Regions from separate parts of the Geobacillus sp. FSL K6-3411 genome, predicted to be linked through region 2. Evidence: riboswitches for the same ligand, from Rfam matches in the RefSeq annotation. Region 2 holds a riboswitch; the other holds the start of a gene.
The links. A riboswitch is a leader RNA that binds a small molecule or an ion and turns the genes downstream of it on or off. The one in region 2 is predicted to bind cobalamin.
Positions count from the first base shown of each region.

Region 1: it holds a riboswitch for cobalamin, as region 2 does, so the genes downstream of both, NSQ22_RS11975 (ABC transporter substrate-binding protein) here and NSQ22_RS04790 (ribonucleoside-diphosphate reductase subunit alpha) in region 2, are expected to answer to the same signal.

Region 1 is NZ_CP150187.1:2,354,820-2,362,154, reverse strand. It holds gene NSQ22_RS11985 (PEP phosphonomutase) at 1-317, shown strand, start outside; gene NSQ22_RS11980 (PH domain-containing protein) at 792-1,406, shown strand; cobalamin riboswitch at 1,712-1,911, shown strand; gene NSQ22_RS11975 (ABC transporter substrate-binding protein) at 2,049-3,008, shown strand; gene NSQ22_RS11970 (iron ABC transporter permease) at 2,995-4,029, shown strand; gene NSQ22_RS11965 (adenosylcobinamide amidohydrolase) at 4,026-5,501, shown strand; gene cbiB (adenosylcobinamide-phosphate synthase CbiB) at 5,498-6,469, shown strand; gene cobD (threonine-phosphate decarboxylase CobD) at 6,426-7,335, shown strand, end outside.
Region 2 is NZ_CP150187.1:935,340-942,674, reverse strand. It holds gene NSQ22_RS04810 (hypothetical protein) at 1-28, opposite strand, end outside; gene NSQ22_RS04805 (hypothetical protein) at 12-344, opposite strand; gene NSQ22_RS04800 (tetratricopeptide repeat protein) at 576-1,418, opposite strand; gene NSQ22_RS04795 (ribonucleotide-diphosphate reductase subunit beta) at 2,037-3,071, opposite strand; gene NSQ22_RS04790 (ribonucleoside-diphosphate reductase subunit alpha) at 3,177-5,459, opposite strand; cobalamin riboswitch at 5,587-5,783, opposite strand; gene NSQ22_RS04785 (ATP-binding cassette domain-containing protein) at 5,973-6,983, shown strand; gene NSQ22_RS04780 (ABC transporter permease) at 6,985-7,335, shown strand, end outside.

The sequences.
Region 1 (7,335 bases), 1.4 Mb from region 2:
GCGCTGACATCGTTTTGATGCCAGCTCCAGGAACCGTGCCAGGGGTAACATTAGACAAAACGGAGAAGCTTGTTCGGGTGGCGCATGAACATGGAGCGCTTGTCATGCTGACGATTGGCACAAGTCAGGAAGGAGCGGATGAGCATACGATTCGCCAAATCGCGCTTGCGAGCAAAATGGCCGGAGCGGATATGCACCATATCGGCGACGCTGGCTATCATGGCATCGCCGTTCCAGAGAACATTATGGCATATTCCATCGCTATTCGCGGCAAACGCCATACGTACATTCGCATGGCAAGATCGCCCTTGAGATAACAATTGTTTATTCTCAACAAAGAAGGTTTTTCTGTTCCCGCTGAACGGAAGTAAGGAGAGAGGCCGATACAGCCTCTTTTTTGAAGACTAAAACAAGCAAAAAGTGTTGCGGATGGCAAGGAAAATGTGACGGCTGCCGAGCAGTTGAGGACGAAACCGTCGGTTCACTCCGTTTTGGGTGATCAACGGAAACGGCTGTTGGCATGCGGAGAGAGGCCTTTATGGCGTGATCGCCCCTTTCCGCATTTACGAGTGCTAAGTTGTGGGTGATTGTTTTTTACGGGAATGAAACTTTTCTCCTTTGTGCACGTAATATTAGATGGAAGGCATTAGACGATAGCTATCTTTTGTTTGTCTGACGATGGCGGAAAGCCGCGCACACGTCCATCCAGCTCTCATTTGGCAAGACAATGTGCAGCATGCGGAAACAGAGGTGTCAATTGAAAACTAGGAAAACCGGAGAGGAGAATCGGGATGTTTGGAAAAGTCGCCGCTGATGTGCTTGGGCTGAGCGACATCGGCTCGGTCATTCAACCGAAAGATTACGACAAAGTCGATGCTGATGATTATGTGATGCATGAAGACGGAGAAAAAATTTACTTTCTTATTAAATCCAAATCAGATGAGTATTGTTTCACCAACCTTGCACTCATTCATCTAGACGGCACGAGCGCCACAAGCAAAAAGCGGACGCTGCGCCGCTATGATTACTATAAATATCCGATTTCCGATGTGTCGCTCGAGACGGCTGGGACGGTCGATTTGGATGCGGAAATCAAATTTAAAATCGGATCGCACTCCTACTCGATCGATGTTCATAAAAAACATATCGAGGAATTGAAAGATTTGTATAAATCGCTATTGGCCATTGCCACGATTTGTGAGGAAAACGAAACGAAATTCGACTATGCCCAGCGCAGTATGGAGCTTGCGGCCAACCTGTTTGCCAACATGCGTGGCGACGGCACCAACGTTGCGGCCGATTTTAAGGCGATCAATGAGTATGCGTTTCAATGGCTTACTGAAGCGAAAAAGAACTATACAGTGAAAGATTTCGGGTTTGTGTTTGACAAATATATTCAACAGTGATGAGATAAATTTTGTACAAGGAAAGGGCGCGCTCCGGAGAAGGGGCACCTTTCCTTATTTTTTTTCAAAATATGACGAAGTTCATTTCGATTAACGCACCCTCTGTTGGTGGTGCGTGATGTGCCTAGATAAATTGCGGGCATTGAATACGATGAACGGGTGCTGTATTCCGCGTGAAACATGGTGAAGGAAGCTGAGCCGTCTGGGGGAGAGGGCCGCTGATAGCCTGCCGTCAGCCACCATAAATTCATAGTTGTCAAATGTTAAACCTTGCTTTAATATAAAAAATGTCCATATCCGACAAATTCATCAACTCGCAGCAAGGTGCCGAAAAGGCTTAATAGGGAATCCGGTGGGAATCCGGAGCTGTCCCCGCAACTGTCAATGCGGACGAAATGAAATCGCCACTGTACGGATAGATGGCTTGCGCTGTTTTCCGTACGGGAAGGCTTCAGAGTAGGATGAAGCATGAGCCAGTAGACCTGCCTTGCTTGCCGCAGTTTCCGAATCTTCGGGGGGTGAGACGCGGAAACAGTCGTACAGGGCATGGTTGTGCCCATTGGCGGTCTGTTTCGCGCTCATTCCCAGATTTAGACGGAATGGGCGTTTTTATTTTTACATAGCGAAAGGGGGAACGAACTGATGAAGCGTTGGAAATGGACGGCGGCGTTGGTTGCTCTATTCCTTCTGGCCGCCGTGCTGGTCGGCTGCAGTGGTGGGACCAATAGCAACGCCCAGCCAGCGAAAAAAGAAGAGCCGAAAACGGAACAAGCGGCGTTTCCGGTGACGGTGAAAGACGGGCTGGGGGAAGAGGTAACGATCAAAGCAGAACCGCAAAAAATCGTTTCACTTATTCCAAGCAATACGGAAATTGCCTACGCGTTGGGGCTTGGTGAGAAAATTGTCGGTGTCAGCGATTTTGACAATTATCCAGACGACGTCAAAACGAAAACGAAAGTCGGCAGCATGGAATTTAACGTCGAGAAAATTATTTCCTTGAAACCGGATCTTGTTCTCGCCCATGCGTCAAGCGCCCATAACTCAAAGGACGGCCTGCAGCAATTGAAAGACGCCGGCATCACCGTGCTCGTTGTCCATAACGCCGCGTCGTTTAACGAGGTGTATGCGTCGATTGAACTCATCGGCAAAGCGACGGGGACAGCGGACAAAGCGGAACAAATCATTCACGGCATGAAGGAGAAATTGACGCAAATCAAAGAAAAAGCAAAACAAATTCCAGACGACAAGCAGGCGAATGTCTGGATTGAAGTGTCGCCGCCGCCGCAACTGTATACGACCGGCAAAGGAACGTTTATGGACGAGATGCTTCAGGTGATTTCTGCCAAAAATGTTGCCGGCAGCTTAGAAGGCTGGCCGATGGTGACCGAGGAACAAGCGGTCGCATACAAACCGGACGTCATCATCACGACATACGGGGGAGCGAAACAAGTGCTTGAGCGCGCCGCTTGGAAGGACGTGCCGGCCGTGAAAAACAAGCGGGTGTATGATGTCAACACCGACCTAGTGAGCCGGCCGGGTCCGCGTCTTGTTGAAGGAGTCGAGGAACTTGCCAAAGCCATTTACCCGGATGTGTTTAAGTAAAACGTGGATATATATTGTGGCCGCTGCTGCGGCTGTCTTTTCACTGCTCGTAGGGATATCGACCGGGTCGCTGTCGATTCCCTTTTCTTCTATTATCGGCATTCTCGCCGCCGAATGGTTCGGGATGCCGCTTCCAGCCGACATTCCGGCGGATTGGGTGCCGATTGTGATGGCGATCCGTCTGCCGCGCGTGGTGCTTGCCTTTTTGGTCGGGGCTTCCTTGGCGCTTGCCGGAGCGGCGTTTCAAGGATTGTTGAAAAACGCGCTCGCCGATCCGTATACGCTCGGCGTCTCGTCCGGTGCGTCCGTCGGGGCGGTGCTCGTTATTTTTCTCGGCTGGCAATGGCCGCTGCTCGGCACGTTTACGCTGCCGATCGTGAGCATTTTATGCGGCATGGTGACGCTTGCCGCTGTCTTGACGTTCACCCGCATGGTTGAACGGCGAATGTCGGTCGAGACGATCATTTTAGCCGGCATTATTTTCGGCGCCTTTTTCAGCGCCTTTATTTCGCTCATGATCGCCTTGACTGGAGAAGAATTGCGGCAAATCATTTCCTGGCTGATGGGGAGCGTGGCGATGCGCGGATGGAAGTATAGCGGGCTATTGTTGCCGTTTTTTCTCGTTGGTGCGGCAACACTCATCGCCAACGGCCGCGAACTGAACGCGTTCGCGTTCGGCGAGGCGGCGGCGCTTCACGTCGGCGTCGATGTCACACGCCGCAAAATCATCATTTTGACGGCGGCCGCGCTGCTCACCGGCGCGGCGGTGTCGGTGTCGGGAACGATCGGCTTTGTCGGGCTTGTCGTTCCACATATGGTTCGGCTTGTGTGCGGGCCGAACTATCGGGTGCTTTTGCCGCTGTCGCTCTTGTACGGCGGGGCGTTTCTTGTGCTTGCCGATGTGGCGGCACGGACGGTCATTGAGCCGCGCGAGCTGCCGATCGGCGTCATTACATCGCTCATCGGCGCCCCGTTGTTTGCCGCCCTATTTTTCCGAAAAACGAAACGAAAGATGGGATGATGATGCTCGATGTGCGTGCCGTATCGCATCGGTATGGACAGAAACAAGTGCTTGACGGCGTGACGTTTTCCGTCAAAAAAGGAGAGTTGTTTGGCATTTTAGGGCCAAACGGCAGCGGGAAGACGACGTTGCTGAAACTGATCAGCAAGGAGCTTCCGCTTGCGAGCGGTGAGATTGTCATGAGCGGTCGGCTGCTTTCCGAGTTGTCGGCAAAACAATGGGCGCAGTTGGCCGCCGTCCTGCCGCAAGCGGTGGAAACGGCGTATGGCTATACGGTGAAAGAAACAGTAGCGCTCGGCCGCTACGCCCATCAGCACGGGTTGTTTCCAACATGGACGGCAGAAGATGAAACCGTGGTTCAAGAGGTGATTGCCGCCGTCGGTTTAGCCGATAAAATCGATGAGCCGCTTGAGCGGTTAAGCGGCGGCGAGCGGCAGCGTGCCTATTTGGCCCGGGCGCTTGCCCAAGAGCCACAGTTGCTCTTATTGGATGAGCCGACCAATCATATGGATATAAGCGGGCAAGTTCGGCTTCTTGATCAGCTCGCCCAATCCGCACGTGCGCGCGGCTTGACGGTTGTCGCTGTTTTTCACGATATGAGCATTGCCAGTCTTTATTGCGATCGGGTGCTTGTTTTAAAAGAGGGGAAAACAGCTGCGCTCGGCGCGCCGGCGGACGTCATGACGCCGAGGCTGCTGAATGACGTGTTTGCCGCCCCGGTTGTGCGCCAAGCACATCCGGTAGCGGCGAAGCCGATGTTTTCGTTTGTGCCGCAACAACAACGCAAGAAGGCACCGCTTATCGGTGGGCTGCACCCGTCTTTTCTCGACGACGCCGTCGTTCTCGTTGCTCACAAACCACTTCGTGTGTTGTCTTCCGCTCTTGTTGGCAGCGGGTTTCAGTGGGTGACCCACTTCGTCAATCGACATGTCGGCCTGGATTACGATAATCCCTATGCGGACGAAGACATGCGGCGTTATTTGGAACAGCACGGATTTTCAGTTGCCCAGACGATCGGCATGATGACCGCCGTCGATGTGCACGATGTGGTCTGGCGTTGGGAAGATAAGGAGGCATTTTCGGTTGCGGTCATGGTGACGGCCGGCGTCGGGAATGCAGTCGACGCCGCTCGGGCGTGGCAGCACCAACCGCTCGCAGCGAAGCCTGGGACAATCAATATGGTCATCATCATTGACGGGACGCTGACCGAGGCGGCATTCGTTCAGGCGGTCATGACAGCGACGGAAGCGAAGGCGAAAGCGCTGGCGGATCATCGAGTTTACGATCCAGAAACTGGAACGGTTGCCACTGGGACATCGACCGATTCGCTCGCGGTGGCCGCGACACAAACTGGACGGACGTTCGCTTATGCTGGGACGGCGACTGAGCTTGGCCGCGAGCTCGGTCGGCTCGTGTATGAGGCGACGATCGAGGCGCTCGACCGCTATGAGCGACGGAGGGGAAGACGATGACGCATCTGTTGGCGCTGACGTTGGCATTGTTTCTTGACGCACTGTTTGGTGACCCGCGCTGGCTGCCGCATCCGGTGCGCGGGATGGGAGGACTGATTGCTTATTTCGACCAGCACTGGAATCAAGGAAGCGGCCGCCGGGCTAAGGGAGTGGCGGCCGTGGCCGCCGTGCTGGCCATCGTGTATGGGGTGTCCGCGCTCATCGTTCATATGAGCTATGCCTTGTCAGTATACATTGGCGTGGCGGTCGAAGGGGTGCTCATTTTTACGACTATTGCGACAAAAAGTCTTGCTGAAGCAGCTGAGGATGTGCGGCGGCCGCTCGAAGCGGGCGATCTCCCGGAGGCGCGGCGCGCGCTGTCGATGATCGTCGGCCGCGATACCGAGCGGCTCGATGAAGCCGGCATTACCCGTGCCTGTGTGGAAACGGTGGCGGAAAATACGAGCGACGGCGTTACCGCCCCTCTCTTTTACGCAGCCATTGGTGGGGCGCCGCTTGCCTTATTGTATCGGGCGGTGAACACGTGCGATTCGATGATCGGTTATAAAAATGAGAAGTATGGCGAATTTGGCTGGGCAGCCGCCCGGCTGGATGATGTGCTGAACTATATTCCGGCTCGGTTGACGGCACTTGTCATGGTGTTCATTTATGGTGGCCGCCGGCTTCGTCGCTCTTTGGCAGTTTTGTTTCGCGATGCCCGCCGCCATCCGAGCCCCAACAGTGGTTGGCTCGAGGCGGCGATGGCTGGGCTGCTCGGGGTGCAGCTGGGTGGAACGAATACATATGGTGGCGTTGTTTCCGAGCGGCCGACGATCGGCCGCCCGGACGTCCCGCTTCGCTCCGTCCATATTCGTCGGGCGGTCGGCATCATGATCGGAACGGTGCTTGTTTTTACGTTATGGCTATGGATCGGAGGGATGATCGTTGTATTGGCCGGCGCATGGGGCGAATCCGCACGTGCTCTATAAGCAGTGCGGACTTACCCCTCCACATAAGTATGTTGATTTCAGCGTCAATACGAACCCGTACCAGCTGCCGCCTTCCGCCTGGCCGGACAGTGAGGAGTGGATTCGCTGGGTTGGTGAATATCCCGATTTGGAAGCGGAAGCGCTCGTCGCATTGATCGCCAAGCAGGAAGGGATTGAGCGTAGACAAGTGCTCATGACGAACGGGGCGGCAGAGGCAATTTATTTGTTGGCGGCGCTGTTTGCCGGACGGCGGGTCGGTGTGTTAGAACCGACATTTTCGGAATATCGGCGTGCCTGCCTCGCCTACGGTTGTGAGGTAGCGGCGTTGATGGCCGAGGAACAATGCGGCTTTTCATATGATATTGATGAGGCGGCAGCATGGGCGGCGGGGCAGGACATCGTTTTTTTATGCCATCCGAACAATCCGACCGGGACGGTGATGCCGGAACATGAACTTCGATTGTTCATTGATGCGGCCGATCAAGCCGGTACATATATCGTTGTGGATGAAGCATTTTATCCGTTTTGGCGCGGCGGGTTTACTGCTGTGCGCTGGTTGGACCGCTACTCACGCCTCATCGTGCTCCGGTCATTGACGAAAATCCATCATTTAGCAGGAGCACGACTCGGCTATGTCGTTGCCAATGAGGAGATCGTTGCCACGTTAAAAACGAGGCAGCCGCCATGGAGTGTGAGTCAAGTTGCTCAACAGCTAGCCATTCGCTTTTTGCAAATGGATTCGTTTGTGACGTGGACAAAAGAGCAACTAGCGGCTGAGCGGGAGCGGGTGTTCCAAGCGCTTCCAGCCGAACGGTACGACGTCTCGCCGTCAGTCGTCAACTTTTACTTGTTGCGTCCACGGACAG
Region 2 (7,335 bases):
GCGCATGCAGCTCACGAAGACTGCTCATAGCGATGTCCTCGTACAATTGAACACGTCTGCCCTTTTTTCCCTTCAATGAACGGTCTCGCCTTTTCTTGGATCACAGGGTCATTGAGGACATAATACGCCACCATGAGCAGTCCGTCCTCAAGCATATGCTCGAGCGTCGGAATCCATACTTTTTTCTTAAACGTTTTCGGGTGTTTAGACGAGAGAAGATTTTCCGGGACTAAAATCCATGCCGGTACGCTGTTCTCCGATAAAAACAAATAATGAGTCGGGTTAATGCCGCCGTGGTACGGATGACCCTTTCCGATCAACAATTGTGCTGTCAATGTCGCCATTGCGACTCCCTCCTTCTCCTTCACTTTATGGATTACAATGTCATCATACGAAAAAATGGTCACCAACATGGTGACCATTCCCGTAGGCTGTTTTTCATGTGAAATATTCATATTCATCCAGGCAAACGATAATCCGGTACGGAATCTTACAATTCCACACATATCCTTCCCCTCTTACATTCACAATAATCTGATCAGCTGGCTCGGAAAAACATTGTTCTAATTTTTTCCTCAACTTATGATCATTTTTTTCACGGTATCTTTATCTTCCCAAACGTTAGTAAGGATGGCATCGTATCGTTTAACCTTCGGCGCATCCTCGAGCAAATAGCGAAGCAATTTGACAAGTCGACCGGGCAAGCCAACAGAGTCATGCGGGCCATGGAAAACCGCTTGACCCCTCCGCATATCTAAAATGACATATGTTTCGTCTTCCTCAGCCAGTCTGCAAGCTTCTTCGTATGTAATATAGGAGCGTTTATTTCGTTCGATTAATAGAAATATCCTCTTCCTCCACATCCGTTTTTTCCCCACATTCACTTGCAAACGAACATTGTCAATTTCCGTACGATACAAACGCTCGCTGTCCCTTTCCTTCGCTTCATCAAGGAGGCGAAGCGCCTTTTCGGGATCGCCAAGCTGATTATAGGCGATAGCGCTAGAACAGAGCGCACGAATATAGTGATACGGTTCTAGGTTTTTGCTTGTTGATTGCAAAACGAGTTGGAATTGACGAATCGCCTTATGCCACCGCCCGTCATACAGCTCGAGATGCCCCAAATGGTAGCGGCAAACCGCGTCTTCCGGATCAAGACGAAGAGCTTCTTCAAACAATTTCCTCGCTTTGCGATAATTCTCTTTCTTTAACTTTATGTCACGGCCATAATCGCGCAAAATTTGAGCAAACCATATTTTGAATTTCCTATTTTTCGGTTCGAGTTGAGAGAAACGAAGACAAATGTCTTCCCCCCGTTTCAACCATTTCCAGTCATCATCGCTCTCCTCTTCCGCAAGCCAATGATTCAATTCTTCTCGCAGCCGCTCCATGTCCTGTTTTTTCTCCATTTCTTCCATCTATCTCCCCTCCCCTATTTCAACAGCAAGGGATATGCTTTTTTCTCATGATACTATGACACATGGAAGCATTAGGAATACACCAAGCAGCTCCTCCATTCGACAAAAGCAATATCATTTTTTCCCATTCTCATTGTATAATCAAAACAGAAGAAGAGGAACTAGTATGGAGTGCGATACGGTCGTGAAAGAGATGGTAGGCGCTGAAGTTATTTTCTCGGCAATATCCGTGGCCAAACTGACGATCTGCGCAATCAGCTGCGGGCCGGAATCCAAGAAACCGCCGACAGTCTCGAGCCAAAAGGCTACTGTTTCATACAGAAGTGAATGATCGGTTTGACCGGCTCGAGTAAACATGTACTTGTTTGCGTATTGAACTCAACTTCCCCACCGTGAAAACCGTCCAGCATGAAAAATGACACCATCTTGCCGAGCAGCTCGTCCCCTTTCAGCGATGTCCTGCCATCTATGAAAAACCGCAGGACACGTCCACGACGGAGCGCCGTTTCTCTTGTTTGCCGCCATCATATCACGAAAGACGATCAATCAAAAGAGAGACGAACGGCCTTGTCTGACAAAAAAGCCACGCCTGACCATCGTCAAACGTGGCTTTCCTCATTATAATTCATCAAATCCGTTATCCACTTGCACTTTCGTATATTGGCGCGGTTTTTGTTCAAAAAAGTCGGACTTGCCAAGGTCGACTTCTTCATACGCCTTAATCCAGCGGAGCGGGTTTGTCCGGTAGCCGTCAAACGGACGGTCGAACCCAAGCTGATGGGCGCGGACGTTGGCGTAAAACTTAATATACGCTTCCAAATCCGCCAAGTCGATGCCATCAATGTCATTTCCGATGATTTCCCCAGCCCATTCGATTTCCAGCTCGGCCGCTTTCATAAACGTACTGCGGGCAAAATCAGCCAACTCGGGCGTCCGATACTCTGGATATTCATTCAGCACTTCCTTGAAAATTTTCGCAAACAAGTCAACATGAATGTGCTCGTCACGATTAATGTAATTGATCATCGTGCTTGTCGCCACCATTTTTTGCTGGCGGGCGAGATTGTAAAAGAAAGCGAATCCTGAGTAGAAAAACAGCCCTTCCAAAATCACGTCAAAAACGATCGACCGAAGCAAGTTCTCGACGTTCGGCTTTTCGGCAAACGCCTTGTAGCCGTTCGTCACAAAGTCGTTTCGCTTGCGCAACGTCGGTTCATTCCGCCAAAAATCAAACACTTCATCTTGCTTCGCTTTTGGTACAAGACTTGAGAGCACGTACGAATACGAGTGATTGTGAATCACCTCTTGCTGGGCGAGCATAATCATCAACGCATTAATGCTCGGGTCGGTGATGTAATCGGCAACACGTCCTGCGTAATCGGTTTGGATGCTGTCAAGGAGCGCCAAGAGCCCGATGATTTTTAAAAATGCATCCTGCTCGCGTGCGGTTAGCTGCGGAAACTGCTTCACATCTTGCGCCATATTGATTTCAAACGGCGTCCAAAAGTTGGCGAGCATCCGCTTATATTTCGCATACGCCCAAGGGTAGGCGATATCGTCCCAGTTCAACACATTCGAGCAGCGTCCATTGATCATGCCTGTTGAGCGGTTTGGCGCTTCTGGATCCATAATCGGTCGTTTCGTTAAGTTCATCGTCGATTCCCCCTCGTGTCATCGTATTCCTAGGCAACCCACTCACCGGACATCTCTTCTAACATAAGAAACCCGATCCGACAAATAGCATGGCGTTGTCCGCGGTCAGCTCGCACAAGCATCACATTCTTCCATCGTCCCTGACGTTGAGCGGACATAATACGTCGTTTTCAGCCCCGACTTCCACGCCGTCAAATGCAACTCCAACAATTCTTTCGCCTTAATCGTATTCATGACGTAGAAGTTAAACGAGATTGCTTGATCGATATGGCGCTGACGGGCAGCGTTTTGTCTAATGCTCCAACGCTGGTCAATATAATACGCTGATTTGTAATACCATGTCGTCTGTTCGTTTAAATCCGGCACCGTAACAGGAATCTTATAATCTTTCTTTTCCTCGGCATACACTTTTCGAAAAATCGGGTCAATGCTCGCCGTGCTGCCAGCGATGATCGATGTCGATGCGTTTGGGGCGACCGCCATGAGATAGCCGTTGCGCATCCCGTAGCGTGCCACCTCTCTCTTCAACCGATCCCAATCCCGTTCGCCGTGGTTTTTGTAGCCACGCCGCTCAAAATAAGCACCCGTTTGCCAATCTGACCCTGAAAACCCCGGGTAGCTCCCTTTTTCTTTCGCCAGCTCCATGCTAGCTTGTATCGCCAAATAAGCAATCGTTTCATACAGCTCATCAGTGTAGCGGACGGCTTCCTCTGACTCCCAGCGAATCCCTTTTAACGCCAACAGATGATGCCAGCCAAATGTACCGAGACCGACAGCACGGTATTTTTTGTTCGTCAAGCTTGCTTGCAGCACAGGAATGTTGTTCAAATCAATGACATTATCAAGCATCCGCAGTTGAATCGGAATCAAACGTTCGAACACTCCATCGGTGACGGCGCGCGCCAAATTGATTGACGATAAATTGCAGACGACAAAATCGCCCGGTATTTTTTCGATGATGATCGTTCCATCTTTCACATATTGCTGCTTCGTCACCGTCGGACTTTGGTTTTGCGCAATTTCCGTACAAAGATTGCTGCAGTAGATCATGCCAAGATGGCGGTTGGGATTTTGCCGGTTGACTTCATCGCGGTAAAACATAAACGGCGTCCCCGACTCGAGCTGGCTGCGCATAATGCTTTTCATCACTTCAATCGCTGGCACTTTTTCTTTTGACAGCCTTGAGTCATTGACGCATTGCCAATATTTCTCGCGAAAGCTGCCACGCCCTTTTTCCTCATCATAAAAGTCTTCGAGGCTAAACCCCATCACCTTCCGCACCTCATGTGGGTCAAACAAATACCAGTCGCCTCGCTGTTCGACTTGTTCCATGAACAAATCAGGAATGCAAACACCGGTAAACAAGTCGTGCGTGCGCAGCCGTTCGTCGCCGTTATTGAGCCGTGCATCAAGAAAGGCAAAAATGTCTTTATGCCACACATCTAAATAGACGGAAATCGCCCCTTTGCGTTGCCCTAACTGATCAACGCTCACCGCCGTATTGTTCAGCTGTTTCATCCACGGAATGACGCCTGACGAAACACCTTTAAATCCTCTGATGTCGCTGCCGCGCGAACGGATTTTGCCAAGATAGACACCGATGCCGCCGCCTGACTTCGATAAATTGGCAATGTCAGTGTTGCTGTCGTAAATCGCCTGCAAGCTGTCATCCACCGTGTCGACAAAGCAGCTTGACAACTGACCGTATGACTTCCCGGCATTGGCAAGTGTCGGCGTGGCCACCGTCATATATAGGTTGCTTAACGCCCAATACGCTTCCTTCACCAACTCGAGGCGCCGCTTAGGCGGTTCGTTCACCATCAAGGTCATAGCAATGATGAGAAACCGTTCTTGTGGCAGTTCGTACAGCCGCCGCTCATAATCGCGGGCCAAATAACGGTCAGCGAGCGTGCGCAACCCGATATACGTAAACAACAAGTCTTTGTCTGGATCAAGAAATGAGCCAGCCGTCTCGATCTCTTCTTTTGTATAACGCTCAAGCAATAGCGGGCTGTACACCCCTTGTTCTGTCAAAGAAACGATTAATGAATAAAAATCACCATACCGCTCGCGCGCATCGTACCCGCGCTGCCGTGCCGCCTCGCGGTACATCATCCGCAAATACAACCGCGCGCACACAAACGTCCATTCCGGCTCCTCTTCACTAATGTACGACAACCCTTCTAAAATAGCGGTTTGATACAGTTGATCAACGGTGACGAACTCTTTTCGACTGAGAAGCTGCCATACACGCTCTTCATATTCCTCAAGCGACAAACGGACAAAGCCTGCCGTCGCCTGCTCAATTAACGCGGCAAACTCTCTGCGCGAAAGCGACTTCTCTTTTCCTTGATCATCAACAACAATGGATTTCGTGACCGCTGTCATTCGTTTTCCCTCTCCTTCAATAAAAAAATCCGCTCGGGTGAACGAGCGGATGAAACGACAGACAGAAAAAGGCATACGATTCCTTTTTCTATTTCCCTATCGTTTCATCTTCTCACACCCCGAAGAACATGAAACTTCCAAGCAAGGCAGGTCTCCTGACTCGTGCATCGTCCTACTTTGGGTCCTTCCCAGCGGCGTGCCGTGCAAGCTTTCACCGCCAGTGGCCATCCCATTTCGTCCGCACATACAGTTGCGGGGGCAGTTCCGGATTCGCACCGGATTCCCTATTAAGTCCTGATGGACACCATTGCTTGCAATCACCATATGTAGTTGTTAAAGCAAACAAACACAACGATATATAGTATTTATCATGTTACTGGAACAAGCATATACCAAAACCGGGAAAATTGCAAGAGTGGGTAAATCAAAAAATTGTTCCTTGTTCACATTCTGTTCATAATAGCGTGCTACGATTTGCCATGTACAAATCATTGTAAAGAGGAGGACACAAAAATGGGACACAAACACCGCTCCGCTTCCGAGCATCAAGAGTGGGCAGTGGAAGCGCACGGATTGGTAAAAGTTTTTGGCGACCATCGGGCCGTAGATGGCCTCGAGTTGCGTGTACGTACCGGCACGATCTATGGAGTGCTTGGACCCAATGGCGCCGGCAAGACAACAACCATTCGAATGTTGGCGACCTTGTTGCGCCCGGATGGCGGTTCGGCCCAAATTTTTGGGTACGATGTTGTCAAGCAACCTCAAATTGTCCGACAGTTGATCGGTGTCACCGGCCAATATGCGTCCGTTGACGAAACGCTCAGCGCTGTAGAAAATTTGATGATCTTTTGTAGACTTCTCGGACTGAGCCGAGCAGAGGCGCGACGGAAAACAAGTGAATTATTGGAGGAATTCGGCTTGACAGAAGCGGCCAAACGCCCGTTAAAACATTTCTCGGGCGGCATGCGTCGGCGCCTCGATCTCGCCGCCAGCCTGATCGCCCAGCCGCCGCTCATTTTTCTTGATGAGCCGACCACGGGTCTCGATCCGATCACACGTAATCAAATGTGGGAAACGATCCGCCGCTTAGTCCGCATGGGATCAACCGTGCTGTTGACGACCCAATACTTGCAAGAAGCGGATGAATTGGCGGACCGCATCGCCGTGATTAATCACGGCCGTGTTGTCGCCGAAGGGACCCCCGATGAACTCAAAACATCTGTCGGCCAGTCGTCATTGCAAGTCAAATTGCAACAACCGGAAAAGATCGAAGCGGCCAAACGCATCATTGAACACGTTCTCCGTATCCGGTCAAGCATATCTGCAGAAACCGGGAACATCACGGCGTCAATGGCCGATCCGGATCAAGTGACGGACGTGCTTGTCGCTTTGCGGCAAGAGGGGATCCGCTTAGCCGAGGTCAACGTCCAAAAACCAACCCTTGATGAAGTCTTTTTAGCCATTACCGGCCATGGAACGAAAAAAGATGAAGAAGAATTCAGCGTTCTAAGGGAGGTTCGATAGAATGAACACTCGCCAACTGAACAGCCGTACGAGCATTTCCCAAGCGGTGCGAAACTCGTTTACAATGGCCTACCGCGGTTTGCTGAAGGTACGGCGTACGCCGGAACAACTATTTGACGTCACTTTCCAGCCGATCATTTTCACGTTGATGTTTACTTATATCTTTGGTGGAGCCATCGCCGGAAATGTGGACAACTACCTGCCAATGATTATTCCCGGCATTCTCATCCAAACATTGATCGGCGCCTCTGTCGCTTCAGGAGTCCAACTTCGGGATGATATGGACAAAGGTGTGTTCGACCGCTTTAAATCATTGCCGATCGCCCGCATCGCGCCGTTGGCAGGGGCGTTA